Regions from separate parts of the Bacillus luti genome, predicted to be linked through region 1. Evidence: a T-box and tRNA genes for the amino acid it is inferred to sense, from the RefSeq annotation. Region 1 holds a T-box; the other regions hold tRNA genes.
What was found. The T-box of region 1 lies ahead of EUC40_RS04705 (valine--tRNA ligase). A T-box ahead of a tRNA ligase gene usually reads a tRNA of that ligase, here a tRNA-Val.
Positions count from the first base shown of each region.

Region 2: it has a tRNA-Val gene. The T-box ahead of EUC40_RS04705 (valine--tRNA ligase) is inferred to sense a tRNA for this amino acid. The anticodon was not compared.
Region 3: it has a tRNA-Val gene. The T-box ahead of EUC40_RS04705 (valine--tRNA ligase) is inferred to sense a tRNA for this amino acid. The anticodon was not compared.
Region 4: it has a tRNA-Val gene. The T-box ahead of EUC40_RS04705 (valine--tRNA ligase) is inferred to sense a tRNA for this amino acid. The anticodon was not compared.

Region 1 covers NZ_CP040336.1:903,924-908,124, reverse strand. The annotation lists gene EUC40_RS04705 (valine--tRNA ligase) at 1-2,273, opposite strand, end outside; T-box leader at 2,313-2,545, opposite strand; gene ysxE (spore coat protein YsxE) at 2,669-3,694, opposite strand; gene spoVID (stage VI sporulation protein D) at 3,754-4,201, opposite strand, start outside.
Region 2 covers NZ_CP040336.1:4,585,544-4,589,744, reverse strand. The annotation lists rRNA gene EUC40_RS23260 (23S ribosomal RNA) at 1-989, shown strand, start outside; rRNA gene rrf (5S ribosomal RNA) at 1,090-1,205, shown strand; tRNA gene EUC40_RS23250 (tRNA-Asn) at 1,214-1,288, shown strand; tRNA gene EUC40_RS23245 (tRNA-Ser) at 1,291-1,382, shown strand; tRNA gene EUC40_RS23240 (tRNA-Glu) at 1,400-1,474, shown strand; tRNA gene EUC40_RS23235 (tRNA-Val) at 1,480-1,555, shown strand; tRNA gene EUC40_RS23230 (tRNA-Met) at 1,580-1,656, shown strand; tRNA gene EUC40_RS23225 (tRNA-Asp) at 1,660-1,735, shown strand; tRNA gene EUC40_RS23220 (tRNA-Phe) at 1,745-1,820, shown strand; tRNA gene EUC40_RS23215 (tRNA-Thr) at 1,839-1,914, shown strand; tRNA gene EUC40_RS23210 (tRNA-Tyr) at 1,925-2,008, shown strand; tRNA gene EUC40_RS23205 (tRNA-Trp) at 2,016-2,089, shown strand; tRNA gene EUC40_RS23200 (tRNA-His) at 2,109-2,184, shown strand; tRNA gene EUC40_RS23195 (tRNA-Gln) at 2,248-2,322, shown strand; tRNA gene EUC40_RS23190 (tRNA-Gly) at 2,328-2,402, shown strand; tRNA gene EUC40_RS23185 (tRNA-Cys) at 2,421-2,491, shown strand; tRNA gene EUC40_RS23180 (tRNA-Leu) at 2,502-2,583, shown strand; gene EUC40_RS23175 (YebC/PmpR family DNA-binding transcriptional regulator) at 3,552-4,201, shown strand, end outside.
Region 3 covers NZ_CP040336.1:4,961,540-4,965,740, reverse strand. The annotation lists rRNA gene EUC40_RS25030 (23S ribosomal RNA) at 1-1,704, shown strand, start outside; rRNA gene rrf (5S ribosomal RNA) at 1,796-1,911, shown strand; tRNA gene EUC40_RS25020 (tRNA-Asn) at 1,921-1,995, shown strand; tRNA gene EUC40_RS25015 (tRNA-Thr) at 2,000-2,072, shown strand; tRNA gene EUC40_RS25010 (tRNA-Glu) at 2,097-2,171, shown strand; tRNA gene EUC40_RS25005 (tRNA-Val) at 2,177-2,252, shown strand; tRNA gene EUC40_RS25000 (tRNA-Tyr) at 2,269-2,352, shown strand; tRNA gene EUC40_RS24995 (tRNA-Gln) at 2,418-2,492, shown strand; tRNA gene EUC40_RS24990 (tRNA-Lys) at 2,498-2,573, shown strand; tRNA gene EUC40_RS24985 (tRNA-Gly) at 2,579-2,650, shown strand; tRNA gene EUC40_RS24980 (tRNA-Ala) at 2,661-2,733, shown strand; partial or broken gene EUC40_RS24975 (glycerate kinase) at 2,851-3,997, shown strand.
Region 4 covers NZ_CP040336.1:4,872,362-4,876,562, forward strand. The annotation lists rRNA gene EUC40_RS24470 (16S ribosomal RNA) at 1-1,224, opposite strand, end outside; tRNA gene EUC40_RS24475 (tRNA-Gly) at 1,302-1,372, opposite strand; tRNA gene EUC40_RS24480 (tRNA-Pro) at 1,374-1,450, opposite strand; tRNA gene EUC40_RS24485 (tRNA-Arg) at 1,455-1,531, opposite strand; tRNA gene EUC40_RS24490 (tRNA-Leu) at 1,630-1,712, opposite strand; tRNA gene EUC40_RS24495 (tRNA-Lys) at 1,729-1,801, opposite strand; tRNA gene EUC40_RS24500 (tRNA-Gln) at 1,807-1,881, opposite strand; tRNA gene EUC40_RS24505 (tRNA-Asp) at 1,969-2,044, opposite strand; tRNA gene EUC40_RS24510 (tRNA-Met) at 2,047-2,123, opposite strand; tRNA gene EUC40_RS24515 (tRNA-Val) at 2,148-2,223, opposite strand; tRNA gene EUC40_RS24520 (tRNA-Glu) at 2,228-2,302, opposite strand; tRNA gene EUC40_RS24525 (tRNA-Ser) at 2,311-2,401, opposite strand; tRNA gene EUC40_RS24530 (tRNA-Asn) at 2,405-2,479, opposite strand; gene EUC40_RS24535 (SprT family protein) at 2,594-3,058, opposite strand; gene cmpA (cortex morphogenetic protein CmpA) at 3,260-3,373, shown strand; gene EUC40_RS24545 (Tex family protein) at 3,435-4,201, opposite strand, start outside.

The sequences.
Region 1 (4,201 bases):
TTAATTTGCATTTGAACTTTTTTGCTCATTGGCGTATTAACTTCTGCACGGATGTTACGAACAGAGCGAATGATATCAACTAGAAGGTGCATTTCTGCTGCCGCTTCTGTATCTTGTAAATCTTCGCGAACTGTTGGCCACGCTGCTACTGTAATAGATTCGCCTTCGTGCGGTAAATGTTGCCAAATCTTCTCAGTTACGAATGGCATGAATGGGTGTAATAGACGCATTGTTTGGTCTAATACGTAAGCTAAAATCGAACGAGTTGTTTTCTTAGCTGCTTCATCTTCACCGTATAATGGAAGTTTCGCCATTTCAATGTACCAGTCACAGAAATCATCCCAAATGAAGTTGTATAATGAACGACCAGCTTCACCGAACTCATATTTATCCATGTTACGTGTTACACTTTCGATTGTTTCGTTTAAGCGAGTTAAAATCCACTTATCTGCAACTGATTTTTCACCAGTTAAATCGATTTCTTCATACTTCATATCATCCATGTTCATTAATACGAAACGTGATGCGTTCCAAATTTTATTAATGAAGTTCCAAGTGGATTCTACTTTTTCCATGCTGAAACGTAAATCTTGCCCTGGTGCGCTTCCTGTTGATAAGAAGTAACGCATTGCATCTGCACCGTACTTCTTGATAACATCCATCGGGTCGATACCGTTACCAAGAGATTTACTCATTTTACGTCCTTGCTCATCACGAACTAAACCGTGAATTAACACATCTTTAAATGGACGCTCGCCTGTAAACTCTAAACCTTGGAAAATCATACGAGATACCCAGAAGAAGATGATGTCATAACCAGTTACTAATGCATCTGTTGAATAGTAACGTTTAAAGTCTGCTGAATCTTCATCCGGCCAACCAAGTGTTGAGAACGGCCATAGCGCTGAGCTGAACCATGTATCAAGTACATCATTATCTTGATTCCAGTTTTCAAGATCTGCTGGCGCTTCTGTACCTACGTATACTTCACCAGTTTCTTTATGGTACCAAGCTGGAATACGGTGTCCCCACCATAACTGACGAGAAATACACCAGTCATGAATGTTTTCCATCCAGCGTAAGTATGTGTTTTCAAAACGCTCTGGTACGAATGTTACTTTTTCTTCTTCTTTTTGTTGTAACTCTACTGCTTTTTCAGCAAGTGGAGCCATTTTTACGAACCATTGTGTTGATAAGTAAGGCTCAACAACTGCACCGCTACGCTCACTATGACCTACTGAATGCATATGAGGCTCGATTTCTACTAATACGCCAGCCTCTTGTAAGTCTTTCACTAATTCTTTACGGCATTCGAAACGATCCATACCATTATACTTACCAGCTTTTTCATTCATCGTTCCATCTTCGTTCATTACTAAGATGCGTGGTAAGTCATGACGGTTACCTACTTCAAAGTCATTCGGATCATGAGCTGGTGTAATTTTTACAACACCTGTTCCGAAGTCTTTTTCTACGTACTCATCAGCGATAATCGGAATCTCACGGCCTACGATTGGAAGTGTAACTGTTTTTCCGATTAAGTGTTTGTAACGATCATCTTCTGGATGAACTGCTACTGCTGTATCACCAAGCATCGTTTCTGGACGAGTCGTTGCAAGACGAATATGACCAGAACCATCTGTTAACGGATAGTTCATATGGTAGAATGCACCTTGAACTTCTTTATGAATTACTTCAATATCAGAAAGTGCTGTACGTGTTGCTGGATCCCAGTTGATAATATACTCACCACGGTAAATTAAGCCTTTTTCGTATAATTGAACGAATACTTTATTAACCGCATCAGATAAACCTTCGTCTAATGTGAAACGTTCGCGAGAATAGTCTAGTCCTAAACCAACTTTCCCCCATTGTTGACGAATGTGAGACGCGTATTCTTCTTTCCATTCCCAAGCTTTTTCAAGGAATTTCTCACGGCCAAGATCGTAACGTGAAATACCTTCTTCACGAAGTTTTCCTTCTACTTTCGCTTGTGTTGCGATACCCGCATGGTCCATTCCCGGAAGCCACAATACATCGTAACCTTGCATACGCTTCGTACGAGTTAAAATATCTTGAAGAGTCGTATCCCAAGCATGACCTAAGTGTAACTTACCTGTTACGTTTGGAGGTGGAATTACAATTGTGTATGGTTGTTTCTTCTCATCTCCTGTTGCTTCAAAATATTTGCCTTCAAGCCACCATTGGTACAGGCCTTCTTCAACGGACATATGATCATATTTAGTTGGTAAATTCTTTTCCGTGTTTGACATTATTTTCCCTCCTTAAAATAAAAAATGTCCCTCATCCAAAAAAAGGACGAGGGACATCGCGGTACCACCTTTATTTACAAACAAATCCAGGAATTTGCTTATACTCTTAATTTGATAACGGACAAATCCGTCTTTTCCTAATGAGAACTATTCCGTTCAGAAAAGATGCTCCAGGGCTACCTTCTAACATAACTATCTAGAGAATCTCCCAGCTAATGATTCTCCTCTCTGAAGACGTTTCTTGTTATACTCTTCCCCTTCAATGCATTTATATGATTGTTAATTATTATATACAATAGTGTAAAAAACGAAACCTTATTCGTCAAGATAAATTTAAGACTACAGCTTTTTGAGTAAAAAAAAAGAAGATAAGTAGCATCCTCTACTCATCTTCTTTATCCGTTCCCTTGCTGGGCAGCTTGTAATTGTGACAGGAAATATTCTATATTGCTAACGAGCCAATGCGATTGTTGCAAACTCTTTACTCCGCGAATTTCATTTTCCTCATTGCGATTCTCTCTTCTTTTCTTATAAGACTGGATTTGCCGAATAAATTGCGATGGATACGTCATATAAGCAAACATGAGAAGTTGCTCTTCTTTCGTAAACGGGAAGTTTTTTTGATACATTTGATACCATTCAAACCGATCATTTCGCGCAATTGGATATGTGTTTAAAGACCGAGAATAAAAGCCTACAATATCTTGCACAGGCGTTGCAAATTTCGATTTTTCTAAACTAATAAAATAGCCATTCCGCTCATAGTCAAATAAAAAATGATTCAGTGACACGTTACCATGTACAAACGTAATGCGTGTTTTTTCTTTTTCTTTCATCGCATCGTTCCACTCATTTAATTGCTTCGTTGCAAATTCCCGCGCCCTCATTACATGATGATAGTACGTACAATATTGTAATTCAAACGGAGACATATACCACTTCGCTTCAGACTCTACAAGAAACTCTTCTAACATCTCACCATCATTTTCCCACCGATCAGATATATTCGTATAATGCTTTTCTAAATCCTCTTCTGTATACGTTTCTTCTTTTACCGTTTTTTGATGCAACATCCCAAGTGTCTGAAACATTTTATGGTATTGATCATTATCCTCGCCGTTTCCTTCCGCACGCTCTAACCAAGGCATTAAATAATAATTATACGTCCCGTCACTTAAAATATAATTTCCATCCGTCGCATGGTATATAGGTACATAATTTGAAAAACCTTTCTCTTTCAAATATTGAATATGATGCAGAAAATTATTTCGCGCTAATTTTCTATCTTCTATTTTTTTCAAAGCATATGGACCTTGATTCGTGTAAATTTTCGTTACACTTCCGTGTTCTTCCATGTGCTGCGTATCCAATCGATACTGCCTTACAATGGGTTCATAGCGATTTCGTAATTCAATATCCATACGAATTACCCTTTCTATTCAAAGCATAACCTCTAGGAAAACAAGGGGAAACTCCCCCCTTATTTCGCCTTCGCTCTTGAAACGGGAATATAAATAATTTGTCCCTCAGTTAAATAGATATCTTCTGTTTGATTGACACGGTACAAGTTCTGTACTGACGTTTCATAACGTTCTGCAACAGATTCGATCGTATCTCCTTCTTGCACAAAATACATTCTTAACTTTGTAAATTCCTCTTCTGGTTCTTTCGTAAATAATTTCGTTAAATAAAGCGCATTTTCATCTCTCTGTGAGTACACTTCTTCTTGTTCTTCCTGCTTTTTCGCTTTTTCTTTCTTGAAATCTTTTCGTCCGAACAATTCAAATTGCGGCGTTATTTCTTTCTCCTCTTCACGCCCTGCAAATTCATGTTCTTCTATTTCCTCTTCCTCTACTTCTTGCTCTTTTCTTTCTTCTAGTTGGAACGGTTCAAATGCATAATCTTCCCACTCATCTGATTCCTTATAA
Region 2 (4,201 bases), 1.5 Mb from region 1:
TAACTATAACGGTCCTAAGGTAGCGAAATTCCTTGTCGGGTAAGTTCCGACCCGCACGAAAGGTGTAACGATTTGGGCACTGTCTCAACCAGAGACTCGGTGAAATTATAGTACCTGTGAAGATGCAGGTTACCCGCGACAGGACGGAAAGACCCCGTGGAGCTTTACTGTAGCCTGATATTGAATTTTGGTACAGTTTGTACAGGATAGGCGGGAGCCATTGAAACCGGAGCGCTAGCTTCGGTGGAGGCGCTGGTGGGATACCGCCCTGACTGTATTGAAATTCTAACCTACGGGTCTTATCGACCCGGGAGACAGTGTCAGGTGGGCAGTTTGACTGGGGCGGTCGCCTCCTAAAGTGTAACGGAGGCGCCCAAAGGTTCCCTCAGAATGGTTGGAAATCATTCGTAGAGTGCAAAGGCATAAGGGAGCTTGACTGCGAGACCTACAAGTCGAGCAGGGACGAAAGTCGGGCTTAGTGATCCGGTGGTTCCGCATGGAAGGGCCATCGCTCAACGGATAAAAGCTACCCCGGGGATAACAGGCTTATCTCCCCCAAGAGTCCACATCGACGGGGAGGTTTGGCACCTCGATGTCGGCTCATCGCATCCTGGGGCTGTAGTCGGTCCCAAGGGTTGGGCTGTTCGCCCATTAAAGCGGTACGCGAGCTGGGTTCAGAACGTCGTGAGACAGTTCGGTCCCTATCCGTCGTGGGCGTAGGAAATTTGAGAGGAGCTGTCCTTAGTACGAGAGGACCGGGATGGACGCACCGCTGGTGTACCAGTTGTTCTGCCAAGGGCATAGCTGGGTAGCTATGTGCGGAAGGGATAAGTGCTGAAAGCATCTAAGCATGAAGCCCCCCTCAAGATGAGATTTCCCATAGCGTAAGCTAGTAAGATCCCTGAAAGATGATCAGGTTGATAGGTTCGAGGTGGAAGCATGGTGACATGTGGAGCTGACGAATACTAATAGATCGAGGACTTAACCATATAATATGAAGCAATGTTATCTAGTTTTGAGAGAACATAAAAAACTTGTTGACTTTTAAAGTGAATCAGTTATAATAATGATTGTCTCAAAAGAATAATGTCTGGTAATGATGGCAGAGAGGTCACACCCGTTCCCATACCGAACACGGAAGTTAAGCTCTCTAGCGCCGATGGTAGTTGGGACCTTGTCCCTGTGAGAGTAGGACGTTGCCAGGCAATATTATTCCGCAGTAGCTCAGCGGTAGAGCTATCGGCTGTTAACCGATCGGTCGTAGGTTCGATTCCTACCTGCGGAGCCATTGGAGAGCTGTCCGAGTTGGCCGAAGGAGCACGATTGGAAATCGTGTATACGTCACAAGCGTATCAAGGGTTCGAATCCCTTGCTCTCCGCCATAGGATTTATAATATTTGGCCCGTTGGTCAAGTGGTTAAGACACCGCCCTTTCACGGCGGTAACACGGGTTCGAATCCCGTACGGGTCACCACTTTTGGAGGATTAGCTCAGCTGGGAGAGCACCTGCCTTACAAGCAGGGGGTCGGCGGTTCGATCCCGTCATCCTCCACCATATAACTTATATGAATAATATTATCGCGGGGTGGAGCAGCACGGTAGCTCGTCGGGCTCATAACCCGAAGGTCGCAGGTTCAAATCCTGTCCCCGCAACCAAATGGTCCCGTGGTGTAGTGGTTAACATGCCTGCCTGTCACGCAGGAGATCGCCGGTTCGACCCCGGTCGGGACCGCCATTTTAATAAGGCTCGGTAGCTCAGTCGGTAGAGCAGAGGACTGAAAATCCTCGTGTCGGCGGTTCGATTCCGTCCCGAGCCACCATTTATTTTAATAAAATACGCCGGCTTAGCTCAATTGGTAGAGCAACTGACTTGTAATCAGTAGGTTGGGGGTTCAAGTCCTCTAGCCGGCACCATGTAAGTTTCGGAGGGGTAGCGAAGTGGCTAAACGCGGCGGACTGTAAATCCGCTCCTTCGGGTTCGGCAGTTCGAATCTGCCCCCCTCCACCATTTACATAGGGGCATAGTTTAAAGGTAGAACTGAGGTCTCCAAAACCTCCAGTGTGGGTTCGATTCCTACTGCCCCTGCCAAATATATTTACACAACATGGCGGTTGTGGCGAAGTGGTTAACGCACCGGATTGTGGCTCCGGCATTCGTGGGTTCGATTCCCATCAGTCGCCCCATTTTTATTTTAAAAATGACAAATAATATAATGGATACTTACATATAATTAATTAAGAAATCAATGGGCTATAGCCAAGCGGTAAGGCAACGGACTTTGACTCCGTCATGCGCTGGTTCGAATCCAGCTAGCCCAGCCATTTTTGCGGAAGTAGTTCAGTGGTAGAATACAACCTTGCCAAGGTTGGGGTCGCGGGTTCGAATCCCGTCTTCCGCTCCAATAAAATTAATTTCATATGGCGGCATAGCCAAGTGGTAAGGCAGAGGTCTGCAAAACCTTTATCACCGGTTCAAATCCGGTTGCCGCCTTTTCTTTTGTGCCGATGTGGCGGAATTGGCAGACGCGCACGACTCAAAATCGTGTTCCTTCGGGAGTGTCGGTTCGACCCCGACCATCGGTATCAAACAAACGTTGATTTAAACGGCTCTTACGTTCAGTAGGAGCCGTTTTTTCGTATTCTTAGAAGATCGCTCTATATTTAAAGATGGAATATATGGTATAAGAATCAATACACATGGTATTGATTATGTTGAAAAATAACTTTTAACACTTGCAGGAGGATATAATTGAAATGGATGGATACTTACCTTAATGAATTTTTATTTATATCCTAATTATAATAATCCTCAATTCGCCAGCTGCTCTTACTTACATCAGGATAAAACGGGTTCAATTCCTAAATTTGTTTTACGAGCTAATAATATAATCATACGTATAAGTGACTATAGAATAGTCAGATTAGAAAAATTTGTAAGTGATATAGTGCATAATTTGAATAAATATCCTGATTATATAAGAAATATAATAGATAAAGTGTAAACACTCTCTTGTATATCGTATTGTTTTTTGTAAGGGCAATAATATGTTACATATTATAAAAAGGAAGAAGCTCGTTTTATGTCGAACTACTCAACTTAATGAACCCTTATAAACGAAATATATTCGTTTATAAGATAGTCGTATGTGATAACGTTGTTTAAATTAAAATTGAATGTTCAAGAACGTATATATCGATGTTTCTGATGGGTTGAACTGAGAATTCAATCCTATAACCGACTCAAACTCGTATTCTTTCGGGAATATCGGTTTGCCCCCGACCATTGGTACCCGCGATGCAAAAAGACTCTAACAGAAATATTAAAGTCTTTTTGCTAAATTATGCTATGTGATTCTAAAATTCGTAATAAATGTAGGAATTCATGTATAATATAACTTGTCGAAAGAACAAAATGATAGTGATTTATATTATGTCTGTAATATGAATCAAAAATGAACTTTTTATATTTCTTTTAAAAATGTGTTGAATACGCATTATATTTCATATTAATATCTTTATGTAGATTTAAAACCGGAAAGAGAGTGGAAAGTATGGGCCGTAAATGGAACAACATTAAAGAAAAAAAAGCATCAAAAGATGCAAATACAAGCCGTATATATGCGAAATTTGGACGCGAAATTTATGTGGCAGCAAAACAAGGCGAGCCAGATCCAGAATCAAACCAAGCGCTTAGAGTCGTATTAGAGCGTGCGAAAACATACAATGTACCAAGAACAATTATTGATCGTGCGGTTGAAAAAGCAAAAGGCGGCTCAGAAGAAAATTATGACGAGCTTCGTTACGAAGGCTTTGGACCAAATGGATCTATGGTAATTGTAGATACGTTAACAAATAACGTAAACCGTACTGCTGCAGATGTACGAGCTGCATTTAGCAAAAACAGTGGTAACATGGGCGTAAACGGTTCTGTAGCATACATGTTTGATGCGACAGCTGTTATCGGTCTTGAAGGTAAAACATCAGACGAAGTTCTTGAAATTTTAATGGAAGCAGATGTGGATGCACGTGACATTCTAGAAGAAGAAGATGCTGTTATCGTGTATGCTGAACCTGATCAATTCCATTCAGTACAATCAGCACTTAAAGATGCTGGTGTTGAGGAGTTTACAGTTGCAGAATTAACAATGCTTGCACAAAATGATGTAACACTTCCTGAAGATGCACAAACACAATTTGAAAA
Region 3 (4,201 bases), 1.1 Mb from region 1:
AATGGTATCAGTGGTAGGGGAGCGTTCTAAGGACAGTGAAGTCAGACCGTAAGGACTGGTGGAGTGCTTAGAAGTGAGAATGCCGGTATGAGTAGCGAAAGACGGGTGAGAATCCCGTCCACCGAATGCCTAAGGTTTCCTGAGGAAGGCTCGTCCGCTCAGGGTTAGTCAGGACCTAAGCCGAGGCCGACAGGCGTAGGCGATGGACAACAGGTTGATATTCCTGTACCACCTCTTTATCGTTTGAGCAATGGAGGGACGCAGAAGGATAGAAGAAGCGTGCGATTGGTTGTGCACGTCCAAGCAGTTAGGCTGATAAGTAGGCAAATCCGCTTATCGTGAAGGCTGAGCTGTGATGGGGAAGCTCCTTATGGAGCGAAGTCTTTGATTCCCCGCTGCCAAGAAAAGCTTCTAGCGAGATAAAAGGTGCCTGTACCGCAAACCGACACAGGTAGGCGAGGAGAGAATCCTAAGGTGTGCGAGAGAACTCTGGTTAAGGAACTCGGCAAAATGACCCCGTAACTTCGGGAGAAGGGGTGCTTTCTTAACGGAAAGCCGCAGTGAATAGGCCCAAGCGACTGTTTAGCAAAAACACAGCTCTCTGCGAAGCCGTAAGGCGAAGTATAGGGGGTGACACCTGCCCGGTGCTGGAAGGTTAAGGAGAGGGGTTAGCGTAAGCGAAGCTCTGAACTGAAGCCCCAGTAAACGGCGGCCGTAACTATAACGGTCCTAAGGTAGCGAAATTCCTTGTCGGGTAAGTTCCGACCCGCACGAAAGGTGTAACGATTTGGGCACTGTCTCAACCAGAGACTCGGTGAAATTATAGTACCTGTGAAGATGCAGGTTACCCGCGACAGGACGGAAAGACCCCGTGGAGCTTTACTGTAGCCTGATATTGAATTTTGGTACAGTTTGTACAGGATAGGCGGGAGCCATTGAAACCGGAGCGCTAGCTTCGGTGGAGGCGCTGGTGGGATACCGCCCTGACTGTATTGAAATTCTAACCTACGGGTCTTATCGACCCGGGAGACAGTGTCAGGTGGGCAGTTTGACTGGGGCGGTCGCCTCCTAAAGTGTAACGGAGGCGCCCAAAGGTTCCCTCAGAATGGTTGGAAATCATTCGTAGAGTGCAAAGGCATAAGGGAGCTTGACTGCGAGACCTACAAGTCGAGCAGGGACGAAAGTCGGGCTTAGTGATCCGGTGGTTCCGCATGGAAGGGCCATCGCTCAACGGATAAAAGCTACCCCGGGGATAACAGGCTTATCTCCCCCAAGAGTCCACATCGACGGGGAGGTTTGGCACCTCGATGTCGGCTCATCGCATCCTGGGGCTGTAGTCGGTCCCAAGGGTTGGGCTGTTCGCCCATTAAAGCGGTACGCGAGCTGGGTTCAGAACGTCGTGAGACAGTTCGGTCCCTATCCGTCGTGGGCGTAGGAAATTTGAGAGGAGCTGTCCTTAGTACGAGAGGACCGGGATGGACGCACCGCTGGTGTACCAGTTGTTCTGCCAAGGGCATAGCTGGGTAGCTATGTGCGGAAGGGATAAGTGCTGAAAGCATCTAAGCATGAAGCCCCCCTCAAGATGAGATTTCCCATAGCGTAAGCTAGTAAGATCCCTGAAAGATGATCAGGTTGATAGGTTCGAGGTGGAAGCATGGTGACATGTGGAGCTGACGAATACTAATAGATCGAGGACTTAACCATATAATATGTAGCAAATGTTATCTAGTTTTGAAGGAATATATGTTTAAATTTCTTCTTGACATTTCCTTGGAAATGTTGATAATGATAAAAGTCTGGTAATGATGGCAGAGAGGTCACACCCGTTCCCATACCGAACACGGAAGTTAAGCTCTCTAGCGCCGATGGTAGTTGGGACCTTGTCCCTGTGAGAGTAGGACGTTGCCAGGCTAATATTATTCCGCAGTAGCTCAGTGGTAGAGCTATCGGCTGTTAACCGATCGGTCGTAGGTTCGAGTCCTACCTGCGGAGCCATTATGCTTCCATAGCTCAGCTGGTAGAGCACTTCCATGGTAAGGAAGAGGTCACCGGTTCAAGCCCGGTTGGAAGCTTGGGAATAGGTTTAAAACTTTTTTGGCCCGTTGGTCAAGTGGTTAAGACACCGCCCTTTCACGGCGGTAACACGGGTTCGAATCCCGTACGGGTCACCACTTTTGGAGGATTAGCTCAGCTGGGAGAGCACCTGCCTTACAAGCAGGGGGTCGGCGGTTCGATCCCGTCATCCTCCACCATATATATTTAAATGTCGGAGGGGTAGCGAAGTGGCTAAACGCGGCGGACTGTAAATCCGCTCCTTCGGGTTCGGCAGTTCGAATCTGCCCCCCTCCACCATTTTCTTTAAAATAACCTGAGAGGGTTTATTTTTTTGAAAAGATAACCATACTAGTAAATATTAATGGGCTATAGCCAAGCGGTAAGGCAACGGACTTTGACTCCGTCATGCGCTGGTTCGAATCCAGCTAGCCCAGCCATTTACGAGCCATTAGCTCAGTTGGTAGAGCATCTGACTTTTAATCAGAGGGTCGAAGGTTCGAGTCCTTCATGGCTCACCATTTTCGCGGAAGTAGTTCAGTGGTAGAATACAACCTTGCCAAGGTTGGGGTCGCGGGTTCGAATCCCGTCTTCCGCTTAATTACTAAGGGGCCTTAGCTCAGCTGGGAGAGCGCCTGCCTTGCACGCAGGAGGTCAGCGGTTCGATCCCGCTAGGCTCCATCTAAATAGAGAAAGCTTACATCATATGATGTAAGCTTTTTTTGTGTTTAAAAAGACAACCTTCGTATTTGTCGTTTACAATGAAGAAAATGTAAAAATAAAGGGTGAGGGATAATTGTGAAAGTTGTCATTGCATCTGATTCATATAAAGAAAGCTTAAAAGCTATTGAAGTATGTGAGGCCATTGAAAGAGGTTTTAGAGAAATTTTTCCTAAAGCAGAGTATGTAAAAATGCCAATTGGAGATGGAGGAGAAGGAACGGTTGATTCACTTGTGGATGCTACAGGGGGAAGAATTATATCACTTCATGTGACAGGACCGCTTAGAGAACGTGTACAAGCCTTTTACGGTATGTCTAAGGATAATAAAACAGCGTTTATTGAAATGGCAGCAGCATCAGGATTACAACACGTTCCGATTGAAAAAAGAAATCCACTTATTACAACGACAAAAGGGACAGGAGAACTTATATTTACATGCGCTAGAACAAGGGGCTGAGCATATTATTTTGGGGCTCGGAGGAAGTGCGACAAATGATGGTGGAGCAGGTATGTTGTCCGCTTTGGGAGTCAGGTTTATAAATGGAGAGGGGGAAGTTATAGAGCCATCTGGAGGAACATTACATTCGATTGCAACAATTGATTTTTCGCGAATGGATTCACGTTTAACACATATAAAGATAGAAGCGGCATGTGATGTAGACAATCCGTTAGTTGGAATAAGGGGAGCATCTTTCGTATTTGGGAGGCAAAAGGGTGCGAATCTAGAGATGATGAAAGAGCTAGATGAGAATTTAAAGCATTATGCGAATATCCTTAAACAATACTTATCTTGCGACGTATCTAAAATGGCTGGTGCAGGAGCTGCAGGAGGAATGGGAGCAGCTGTTATTGCAGTGTTAAAGGGAAACTTGCGGAGGGGAATTGAAATTGTATTAGATTATACAAACTTTGATAAGCATATAGAAGGTGCGGATTTAATTATAACTGGTGAAGGTAGAATAGATGAACAAACAGCATATGGAAAGGCCCCTGTAGGTGTTGCGGAGCGCGCGAAACATTTTCATATTCCTGTGATTGCTATTGGAGGATCTGTATCTCCGAATTATTCGGCAGTTTACGAAAAAGGAATCGATGCAGTATTTAGTGTTACATCGAGTCCGATGACATTAGAAAAAGCATATAAAGTAGCAGAAGAGAATATCGAAATGACAGTGAAGAATATTGCAGCAGTGTGGAAAATAGCATCGAAAAAACACTTCTAAATGTAGGAGTGTTTTTTATTATTATTTAATAATAGTAATGGTAGTTGTTTCACTAAGTTAATTTTATACATATAATAGTCTTAAAATTTGGATTCTTCCTTCAGTATAAGTGAATAAAATGTATATCCATGCAGAAAAATGTTGAGTTGAGTCAGACTATATAAAAGATTTAAAATATTTAGTGAAGGCATAAAAGGGGGATAC
Region 4 (4,201 bases), 1.2 Mb from region 1:
CATAAGGGGCATGATGATTTGACGTCATCCCCACCTTCCTCCGGTTTGTCACCGGCAGTCACCTTAGAGTGCCCAACTTAATGATGGCAACTAAGATCAAGGGTTGCGCTCGTTGCGGGACTTAACCCAACATCTCACGACACGAGCTGACGACAACCATGCACCACCTGTCACTCTGCTCCCGAAGGAGAAGCCCTATCTCTAGGGTTTTCAGAGGATGTCAAGACCTGGTAAGGTTCTTCGCGTTGCTTCGAATTAAACCACATGCTCCACCGCTTGTGCGGGCCCCCGTCAATTCCTTTGAGTTTCAGCCTTGCGGCCGTACTCCCCAGGCGGAGTGCTTAATGCGTTAACTTCAGCACTAAAGGGCGGAAACCCTCTAACACTTAGCACTCATCGTTTACGGCGTGGACTACCAGGGTATCTAATCCTGTTTGCTCCCCACGCTTTCGCGCCTCAGTGTCAGTTACAGACCAGAAAGTCGCCTTCGCCACTGGTGTTCCTCCATATCTCTACGCATTTCACCGCTACACATGGAATTCCACTTTCCTCTTCTGCACTCAAGTCTCCCAGTTTCCAATGACCCTCCACGGTTGAGCCGTGGGCTTTCACATCAGACTTAAGAAACCACCTGCGCGCGCTTTACGCCCAATAATTCCGGATAACGCTTGCCACCTACGTATTACCGCGGCTGCTGGCACGTAGTTAGCCGTGGCTTTCTGGTTAGGTACCGTCAAGGTGCCAGCTTATTCAACTAGCACTTGTTCTTCCCTAACAACAGAGTTTTACGACCCGAAAGCCTTCATCACTCACGCGGCGTTGCTCCGTCAGACTTTCGTCCATTGCGGAAGATTCCCTACTGCTGCCTCCCGTAGGAGTCTGGGCCGTGTCTCAGTCCCAGTGTGGCCGATCACCCTCTCAGGTCGGCTACGCATCGTTGCCTTGGTGAGCCGTTACCTCACCAACTAGCTAATGCGACGCGGGTCCATCCATAAGTGACAGCCGAAGCCGCCTTTCAATTTCGAACCATGCAGTTCAAAATGTTATCCGGTATTAGCCCCGGTTTCCCGGAGTTATCCCAGTCTTATGGGCAGGTTACCCACGTGTTACTCACCCGTCCGCCGCTAACTTCATAAGAGCAAGCTCTTAATCCATTCGCTCGACTTGCATGTATTAGGCACGCCGCCAGCGTTCATCCTGAGCCAGGATCAAACTCTCCAATAAAGTTAGTTTGTCTAGCATCTAAAAATAAAAATTGACGTTTCACGTTGTTTGTTTCGTTCAGTTTTCAAAGAACTAAAAGCGGGTGAAGAGAATCGAACTCTCGACCAGAGCTTGGAAGGCTCTTGTTTTACCACTAAACTACACCCGCGTGGTCGGGAAGACAGGATTTGAACCTGCGACCCCCTGGTCCCAAACCAGGTGCTCTACCAAGCTGAGCCACTTCCCGTAATTGGCGCGCCCGAGAGGAGTCGAACCCCTAACCTCTTGATCCGTAGTCAAACGCTCTATCCAATTGAGCTACGGGCGCTTATTCATGATGTTTTTTCGTCGTTGTATTTTGGCGACTCAATTATCTTATCATACTACATTTTTAAATGCAAGTACTTTTTTAAAAAGATTTTTTGATGCGGCCGAGAGGACTTGAACCTCCACGGGGTTTCCCCCACTAGGCCCTCAACCTAGCGCGTCTGCCGTTCCGCCACGACCGCGCGGAAAAAACAAAAGTGAGCCATGAAGGACTCGAACCTTCGACCCTCTGATTAAAAGTCAGATGCTCTACCAACTGAGCTAATGGCTCGTAAATGGCTGGGCTAGCTGGATTCGAACCAGCGCATGACGGAGTCAAAGTCCGTTGCCTTACCGCTTGGCTATAGCCCATCGAAATAATTATCTTCTTTTCAAAGACAAATGTTATTGTACCATAATGACCAATAAAAAACAACTGCCAATTAGCAGAAGTTAAAATGGCGGTCCCGACCGGGGTCGAACCGGCGATCTCCTGCGTGACAGGCAGGCATGTTAACCACTACACCACGGGACCATTGGTTGCGGGGACAGGATTTGAACCTGCGACCTTCGGGTTATGAGCCCGACGAGCTACCGTGCTGCTCCACCCCGCGATGATATCACTTATATATTTTATATGGTGGAGGATGACGGGATCGAACCGCCGACCCCCTGCTTGTAAGGCAGGTGCTCTCCCAGCTGAGCTAATCCTCCGAAGTGGTGACCCGTACGGGATTCGAACCCGTGTTACCGCCGTGAAAGGGCGGTGTCTTAACCACTTGACCAACGGGCCAATATGAATGGCAGAGAAGAAGGGATTCGAACCCTCGCACCGCGTTAGCGATCTACTCCCTTAGCAGGGGAGCCCCTTGAGCCACTTGGGTACTTCTCTGTATGGCTCCGCAGGTAGGACTCGAACCTACGACCGATCGGTTAACAGCCGATAGCTCTACCACTGAGCTACTGCGGAATAATAAAGACAATTTGTATCTTATAAAACTTATCATCGTAAGTCAAGAAGTTTTTTCACAACATCTTGTACAAACGTGACATGTTTATAATATACTGGATTGCGTTTTCACTGTCAAGATGTTTTCTTTATCAGAATTAGTTTCCCTTTACATTTTCCACAGACATATCTTTTTGTATTTATTTGACGTCTCCTTACATATTGAAATGAGCACTCCACACATTCATACACATAAACCTTCTGTTCCTTCTCTTCATTAATCATTCGTTTACAAAAACGTGGTGCACCGACTTCTTTTAACAATTCACGAAAATCTCTATCCCGGTGCTTATACCCTCTTCCTGCAATATGTAAGTGATAATGACAAAGTTCATGTTTAACAATCCCGACTAACTCTTCTTTACCATACATTTTATAATATTGATAATTCAGTTCGATATTGTGGCTCTTCAACAGATAACGCCCACCAGTTGTACGTAATCTATTATTAAACATCGCTTTATGTAAGAACGGCATACCAAAGTATCTTAACGACACTTCCTCTACTAGCTGTTGGATTTCTCGCTCATCCATTCTCATTCCTCCTAAACAAAAAAATATTTTTACACTTTTCTCCCTTCTTATACATATATTAAATAGTACATATACCCATCCTCATTCAAGAAGCGTGGTTTCTAACAATACAATATGAATAGAAATCCACTCACCAACCTCTCATCAATAGTACCTTAGCGAAAAGGGAAGATTTTTGAGAGTAGGATTAAACAAGGAGGGATTCCTATGCCCACATGGCTAAAAAAACAGATGCAACGTGCATATTTCGAAAAAAACCGGTATCAAATTAAATTACTAAATGAATGCTGGTTTTATTATAGCAAAATCCATCAAAGCTAATAATCCATTATACTTCTTACCCAATAAAAAAAAGAGCAGTTTCATCTGCTCTCTTCTCTTATTATTCAATCGGCAACATGGATAATGCGACACGACCTTTTTTTGTATCAATATCATCGACCCATACCTTTACAATTTGCCCGACAGATACAATATCTAACGGATGCTTCACATATTGTGTACTTAGCTTAGAAATATGTACTAAACCATCTTGCTTTACACCAACATCAACAAAAGCACCAAAATCAACAACGTTACGAACGGTTCCTTCTAGTTCCATACCACGTTTTAAATCTTCTAATTTCAAAATCCCTTTTTTCAGAAGTGGTTTAGGCAACTCATCTCTCATGTCTCGCTCTGGACTAATAAGCGCATCTATAATATCCACTAATGTCGGTTCCCCAACTCCCGTTTCTTGAGACAACTTAGAAATCTCTACTTCTTCTAAGCTCTTTTGTAAATGCAATTGTCCTACATCATCTTTTGATAAACCTAAACTCTTCAATAACAATTCAACATTTTTATATTGTTCTGGATGAATTCCTGTTCGATCTAATGGATTCGCCCCTTCTAATATACGTAAGAAACCTATACATTGTTCGTACGTCTTTGCACCTAAGCGCGGGATTTTCTTTAATTCCGTGCGTTTCGTAAATTTCCCATCTTCTTCTCTCTTTGCCACAATATTTTTCGCAACAGTTTTCGATAAACCAGAAACATATTGTAATAATGCAACTGAAGCCGTATTTACATTAACACCAACTTGGTTAACTGCCGTCTCAACTACAAATGTTAATGATTCATTCAATCTCTTTTGAGATACATCAT